One region of the Rathayibacter soli genome, then DNA from elsewhere that is predicted to be linked to it. Evidence: predicted binding sites of a transcription regulator. Region 1 holds the regulator's gene; the other holds the start of a gene.

Region 1 (3,408 bases):
CGCGGGGGCCTTCAACCGGTTACTTGATAAAACGCACTGCGAACGGGTAGCGGTAAGTGCCGCCGCCGTTGACGCGCACTGCGCCGACGATCGAGAACACGACGTCGAGCACAACCAGAGCCCAGCCGATCACGGCGAGGATCAGGAGCACCACCGTCCATACCCCGAAGCTGAGCGAGAACAGCAGCGCTGCTGTGACAATGGCGGCGATGATGGCCCAGATGATCATGGCGGCGACCATGGTGATCTGGAAATTGAGTGCCTCCTTCGATTCTTGCTTCGTCAGCGTGCCGCGCTTGCCGAATGCGAGATAGATCACGAGGGCTGGCACGATCGCCAGAAGCGCGAGCCATCCGGTGAAGAATGCCAGAATCGACACCGCGCCACCGAGGTGGGCCCACATTGCGTATTGCTTGTCCTGAACCGGAGTGAACGGTGCAGCCTCTGCGGCGGCGTACTGCTGTTGCGCCCCTGGTTGCTGTGCGCCCGGCTGTTGCTGGGCATACTGTGGCTGCGCAGGCGCTGCTGGCTGTGGCGGAACGTAGGGCGGTTGCGCGGCTTGAGCCTGGGCTGGTTGCGGTTGGGCTGGTTGCGGTTGCGCGGCTTGCGGCAGGCCCGCTGCAGGATCTGCAGGCTGCTGCACATTCGGGTCTGTCATGATGGTCCCCTTCGGTAAGTGGTTGTTGTCAACCGCTCGCCGATGCGCCTGTGCCTCGACATCTGGAGCAGGCAGCATTGCGAGCACAACCCTAAAGTACCCTGAGGCCATGGGCCCCGCAATCACCGCGTCGGAGGGCCACGCGATATGATTGGCACTCGGAGTTATTGAGTGCTAATCAGAGCGGTACTGGTCAGAGCGGTGCCAATCAGAGCGGTGCCAATCAGAACAAGAGGAGGCGACGATCTGGATGGTATCGGAACGTAGTCTCGAGGTTCTCCGCGTGATCGTGCAGGACTATGTGGCCTCGCGCGAGCCTGTCGGCTCGAAGAGCATCGTCGAACGTCACTCGTTCGGTGTTTCCGCTGCGACAATCCGTAACGACATGGCCGCGTTGGAAGAAGAGGAGTTGATCGCTGCTCCGCACACGTCATCGGGTCGGGTGCCCACTGACAAAGGGTATCGCGTGTTCGTCGATCAGCTTGCCGATCTGAAGCCGCTGACAAGCGCGCAACGCCAGGCGATCGAGGTCTTCCTCGGTCAATCTGTGGACGTCGACGATGTGCTTGCACGCACCGTGCGTCTGCTCTCACAGCTCACACATCAGGTGGCGCTCGTGCAGTACCCGTCGGTGTCTGCCGCTCGCGTTCGGCATATCGAGTTCGTGCCCGTCGCTCCGCAGCGCGTGCTGTGCGTTCTGATCGCAGACACAGGAGCCGTTGAACAGCGTGTCGCGGAACTGCCGGGCGTTGGTGATGAGGAGCTCATCAGCGAGTTGCGCGCGCGTGTGAATGCGGCCGTCGCCGGATGCAAACTTTCGGATGCCGTGCTGCGACTGCGCGAGATCGAGGATCAGTTCGGAGAGAGGCATCGCCGGTTGGCGGCGGCGATTCTCACGGCGCTGATCGATCAGATCGAGAGCACACGGCAAGAGAAGCTCGTCATGGCCGGTACGGCCAACCTGGTTCGCACGGAGCACGACTTCGCCGGCAGTATCTACCCCGTGCTCGAGGCGATTGAGCAGCAGGTGGAGTTGTTGAAGCTTTTCGGTGAGATGGCGACCGATCAGCACGGCGTGTCCGTGAGCATCGGCCGCGAGAACGCACCGTTCGGACTGTCGGAGACCTCTGTGCTTGCAAGCGGATACGCGGGCGGCGGCGGGGCACTCGCCCACGTCGGCGTTCTCGGACCGATCCGGATGGACTATTCGAACAACATGGCGGCCGTGCGCGCCGTCGCCCGATATTTGTCGCGTCGCCTCGGCGAAGACTGAGCCCGCAACGAGAACGAGTAAGGAAACACCTTTTACGTGGCCGACCATTATGAAGTGCTGGGCGTCGATCGCAACGCGACACCGGACGAGATCAAGAAGGCATACCGCAGACTGGCACGCGAACTGCATCCGGATGTGAATCCGAGCCCGGAGGCATCCGAACGGTTCAAGTCCGTGACTCACGCGTATGACGTGCTCAGCGACCCGCAGCAGCGAGAACAGTACGACCTCGGCCCTCAACAGGGCAGCTTCAGTGGTGCCGGTTTCGGCGGCTTCGGCGATATCTTCGAGACATTCTTCGGCGGTGGTGGTGGGACGCGAGGGCCGAAGTCGCGGCGAGAGCGCGGCCAAGACGCCCTCATTCGCGTTGAGGTCGATCTCGATGAGGTGATCTTCGGCACGCACCGCGATCTGGAAGTCGACACCGCAGTGCTCTGCGAGACCTGCTCCGGCTCATGCTGCCAACCGGGTACTGCACCGGTCACCTGCGACATCTGCCACGGAACCGGTCAACTTCAGCGCGCGGTGCGCTCGCTGCTCGGCAATGTGATGACCTCGACGCCCTGCGGCACCTGCCGCGGCTATGGCACGGTCATTGCAACCCCCTGTGTCACCTGCCAGGGTCAGGGCCGGGTGCGTGCCCGGCGCACGGTGCCGGTCGACATTCCGGCCGGCGTCGACACCGGACTGCGGTTGCAGATGCCCGGCAGTGGTGAAGCGGGCCCAGCCGGCGGCCCGAACGGCGACCTCTACCTCGAGATCAAAGTGAAGCACCATGATGTTTTCAGCCGCGACGGCGACGATCTGCTCTGCACACTTGTCATCGCGATGACCGATGCCATTCTCGGAACGCGCGCAACGGTCAGGGCGCTCGACGGCGACATCGACGTCGAACTGAAACCAGGCACGCAAAGCGCCGAGGTGCTCACTGTCAAGGGTCGCGGAATCACGCGGCTGCGAGGCGGCGGCCGTGGCGATCTGCGCATCGGCGTGCAGGTCACGACACCGACGAAACTCGATCGCAAGGAACGCGACCTCATCGAGAAGTTCTCGGCAGTGCGCAAGCAGGAATCTCCCACCCTCACGCACTTCCAGCAGGGTCTGTTCGCGAAGTTGCGCGATCGTTTCATGGGCGTCTAGGCGGCTGGCACCGGCGGGGCTTCTCGTGGCGAACTTCTATCTGGTCGAAGAACTCGACTCGGCGAATGTCGGCGACGAGATCGTGCTCGGGGCGTCGGAATCGCGCCACATCGTGACGGTGTCCCGTACCCGAGTCGGAGACAGGCTGGCGGTCGGCAACGGCCGCGGGCTGGCAGTGCACGGCACGGTGCTTTCCGCCGCGCCGGACGCCGTGGTCGTGCGCGTCGAGGCCGCGGTCTCGACACCGCCCGTTCGGCCGCGAGTGATCCTCGTGCAGGCGCTCGCCAAGGGCGACCGCGACGAGCTGGCCATCCAGGCGGCCACAGAACTCGGCGTC
Region 2 (3,408 bases), 1.6 Mb from region 1:
GGCACCGGCGGCACCCGTCTCCGACGCGCCGCCCGCGCCCGCTGAACCAGCAGCACCCGCCGCCCCGGTATACAACGCTCCACCCGCTGCTCCGGCCGCTGCACCGCCGGCACCGGCGTATGACGCGCCCGCGCAGGGCGCCCCGGTGCCTCCGCCCGCTGCACCGCAGTACGCCGCTCAGCCGGCAGCACCGCAGTACGCCGCCCAACCGGCCGCACCGCAGTACGGTGCGCCGCCGGTCAACCCCTACGCGCAGCCGTATACAACGGCTCCGGCGCAGAAGGCACCCGTGCTCAGCATCATCGCGCTGATCACCGGTATTCTCGGCGTGTTCACGTCGTGGTTCTTCTTCGGAGGACTGTTCTCGATTGCGGCCATCGTGCTCGGCTTCCTCGGCAAGAGCAAAGAACCGCAGGCGAAGGGCATGTGGCTGACCGGCATCATCCTCGGATTCGTCGGCATCCTCGTGCTCGTGATCGCGATCATCTTCACGATCATCGTGCTCGTCGCCGTCGGAAACCTTGGTTCATACACATACTGAGTCGACGCGCACGCCAGACGGGCCGCTCTCCCACGGGAGGGCGGCCCGTCGGTGTTGGGTGCCGGAGATTTCGAGACGGCCGCGAGCGGCCTCCTCAATCAGCGGGACAGACGGCCGCGGGCGGCCTCCTCGATCAGCGGAGCTTGTTGGTGTTTGGTTGGGGTGGGGTGGATCTCGAGACGGCCGCGGGCGGCCTCCTCGATCAGCGGGACAGACGGCCGCGAGCGGCCTCCTCGATCAGCGGGACAGACGGCCGCGGGCGGCCTCCTCGATCAGCGGGACAGACGACCGGCCTTCGGCAAGCTCAGGGGCCGGCTTTCGGCAAGGGCTAGAGGCGGTCCACGAGCAACGCCTCGTGTTTGCCGCCGATGCGGGTGAGCACGAGCGTGGCGGAGGCGTCACCACGAAGGGACAGGCGGGTCCGCAGGGCGGCGGGGTCGACATCCGCCCCGCGCTTTTTGATCTCGAGCGTGCCGATGCCGCGCTCGCGCAGTGCGCGCTTCAACTCGCGTTCCTGGAACGGCACCCGCTCGCGCACCCGGAATCCAGCGGCAAACGGGGTGCCGACCGGCTGGTCGGTCGTCAAGTAGGCGATGCCGTCGCTGATCATCCGCGCGTTCATGCGGCGCGCGAGGTCGCCGATCAAGCGAGCGCGGATCACTGAGCCGTCGGGCTCGTAGAGGTACTCGCCGAGGTCGCCGACCGGCTCATCCTCGCTGTCTGCCGGCCCGGCGAGTTCCGCAGGCTCGCCGTCGGACAACACCAGTGCAGACCGACGGATGCCCTCCCTGGCCACCGCTCCGAACCAGACTCCCAGCTCCACGAGTTGGCCGTCGACGGAGATCCATTGCGCCTCAGCGTCGTGGGGGATGAGATTGCGGTCGAGGCCTGGCCCGAGCTTGACGCCCGCGGGCATCCGTTCGCCGAGGCCGAAGGCGAAGTCGAGGCTCGGGGAGTACTCGTTCGGGTCGGTCAAGCGCTTGGTGTTGGAGTGGCCCGCTGTGCGCCGAGCCGGATCGATATAGACGCCGTCGACGTCCGCCAGTGCCGCAGCGCTGCCGGCCGCATCTTCCGCGCGGGCGTTCACGACGTTCGCCGTCTCGAATGGTGCAAGGTTGTATGCTGCGATCGCGGCAGTGATCTCGTCGGCTTCCACCGCGGTCACGGTGAGGCCGAGCGCAGCCATCGCCAGGGCGTCCCCACCGATGCCGCAACCGAGGTCGGCGATGTGGCCGGCACCGGCGCTCTGGAACCGCCCAGCGTGCAGTGCGGCCACTCGTAACCGCGTGGCCTGCTCCAGGCCCGCGGCGGTGAACAGCATACGCGAGGCGAACTCGCCGAACTTCGACCTCGCCTTACCGCGCAGCTTCGCTTGGCTGAGCACCGCAGCGACAAGCGCGGGCGGATGCCCCGCCTTGCGGAGCGCGGAAACGCTGGCAAGCGCATCCGTCGACGAGGTGTACTCAGGCAGCGAGTCGAGAAGCCGAAGCCCCGCCGGACTCATCAGTTCGAGCAGTTCCGAGCGTTCCATTCGACCAACTTATCTGGTCGGCCTATTTGGTCGATTCGAGGGCGATCTTTGGCACTCACGTTGCGAGAGTGCCAGCACAGGCTCTAAACTCGGTCTTAGCACTCTCGGTGTGAGTGTGCTAACTCCAGTCTTCAGTACGAGAAAGAGGTCAAACGTGTCGGTCTCCATCAAGCCGCTCGAGGATCGCATTGTTATCAAGCAGGTTGAGGCTGAGCAGACCACAGCTTCCGGCCTGGTGATCCCGGACACCGCCAAGGAAAAGCCCCAGGAGGGCGAAGTCATTGCGGTCGGCCCCGGTCGCATTGACGACAACGGCAACCGTGTTCCGCTCGACGTCGCCGTTGGCGACAAGGTGCTGTACTCCAAGTACGGCGGAACCGAGGTCAAGTTCGGCGTCGACGAGTACCTCGTGCTCTCGGCCCGCGACGTTCTCGCTGTGGTCGTGCACTAAGCACGTTCGTTTTGTGGAAGGGCCCGGATGGCGAAAGCCGCCCGGGCCCTTTCTTTGTCGGTGGTCGAGTAGCGAGCGCTAGCGAGCGAGGGTCTCGATACGCGTACTCGCTGCGCTCGTGCGCTACTCGACCACCTGACGGAACCGGTGGTCGAGTAGCGAGCGCTAGCGAGCGTATCGAGACCGACGGCGCACGGCGACGAGGTAAGCGGATGTCGGCGGGTGGCCATAGCATTGGTCAGTGAGTTCGCCGCCAGCTGCATCCCCGACCCGCGCCGTGCGCACGGGCTCGAGTGAGCCGAGTAGCCGCAGCGGGCTGATCTTCGCGATCGTCGCATACTGCCTGTGGGGTGTGCTTCCGATCTACTTCGTCGCCCTGCAACCGACCGGGGCATTCGAGATCGTCGCCTGGCGAGTGCTGTTCTCGCTCGTGTTCTGCGCGATCCTGATCGCCGTCACCCGGGCCTGGCACCCGCTTGTTGGGATCCTGCGTCGCCCGCGGATCGTTCTCATCATGGGTGCTGCCGGTGCCCTGATCTACATCAACTGGCAGACCTACGTCTACGGAGTTGAAGCAGGGCGAGTCGTCGAGGCCGCGCTCGGCTATTTTATCAACCCGATCGTGACCGTATTTCTCGGTGTGATCGTGTTGCGCGAGAAACTGCGGATCACGCAGTGGATCGCAGTGGCCGTGAGCATCATCGCGGTCGGTGTGCTGACCGTGGGTTACGGATCTCTTCCGTGGATCGCGCTGGTGCTCGCATTCTCGTTCGGTCTCTACGGTCTGGTCAAGAAACAAGTCGGCAAAGACGTGGATGCCGTCTCCGGGCTCACCCTGGAGACCGCCTGGCTGGCGCCGGTCGCCGTGATTCAGCTGATCGTCGT

Evidence for each region. The regulator HrcA, encoded in region 1, represses chaperone genes, less so after heat shock. The targets are predictions, from matches to a motif close to TTNGCACTCGNNNNNNNCGAGTGCNAA.
Region 2: groES (co-chaperone GroES) is a predicted target of HrcA. The motif match lies at 2,121-2,147, and genes of this name have one in related genera.

The regions. Positions count from the first base shown of each region.
Region 1 covers NZ_CP133020.1:2,535,526-2,538,933, reverse strand. The annotation lists gene QU604_RS11740 (DUF4870 domain-containing protein) at 20-658, opposite strand; gene hrcA (heat-inducible transcriptional repressor HrcA) at 909-1,931, shown strand; gene dnaJ (molecular chaperone DnaJ) at 1,968-3,071, shown strand; gene QU604_RS11725 (16S rRNA (uracil(1498)-N(3))-methyltransferase) at 3,097-3,408, shown strand, end outside.
Region 2 covers NZ_CP133020.1:934,658-938,065, forward strand. The annotation lists gene QU604_RS04270 (DUF4190 domain-containing protein) at 1-541, shown strand, start outside; gene QU604_RS04275 (THUMP-like domain-containing protein) at 870-2,072, opposite strand; gene groES (co-chaperone GroES) at 2,227-2,523, shown strand; gene rarD (EamA family transporter RarD) at 2,801-3,408, shown strand, end outside.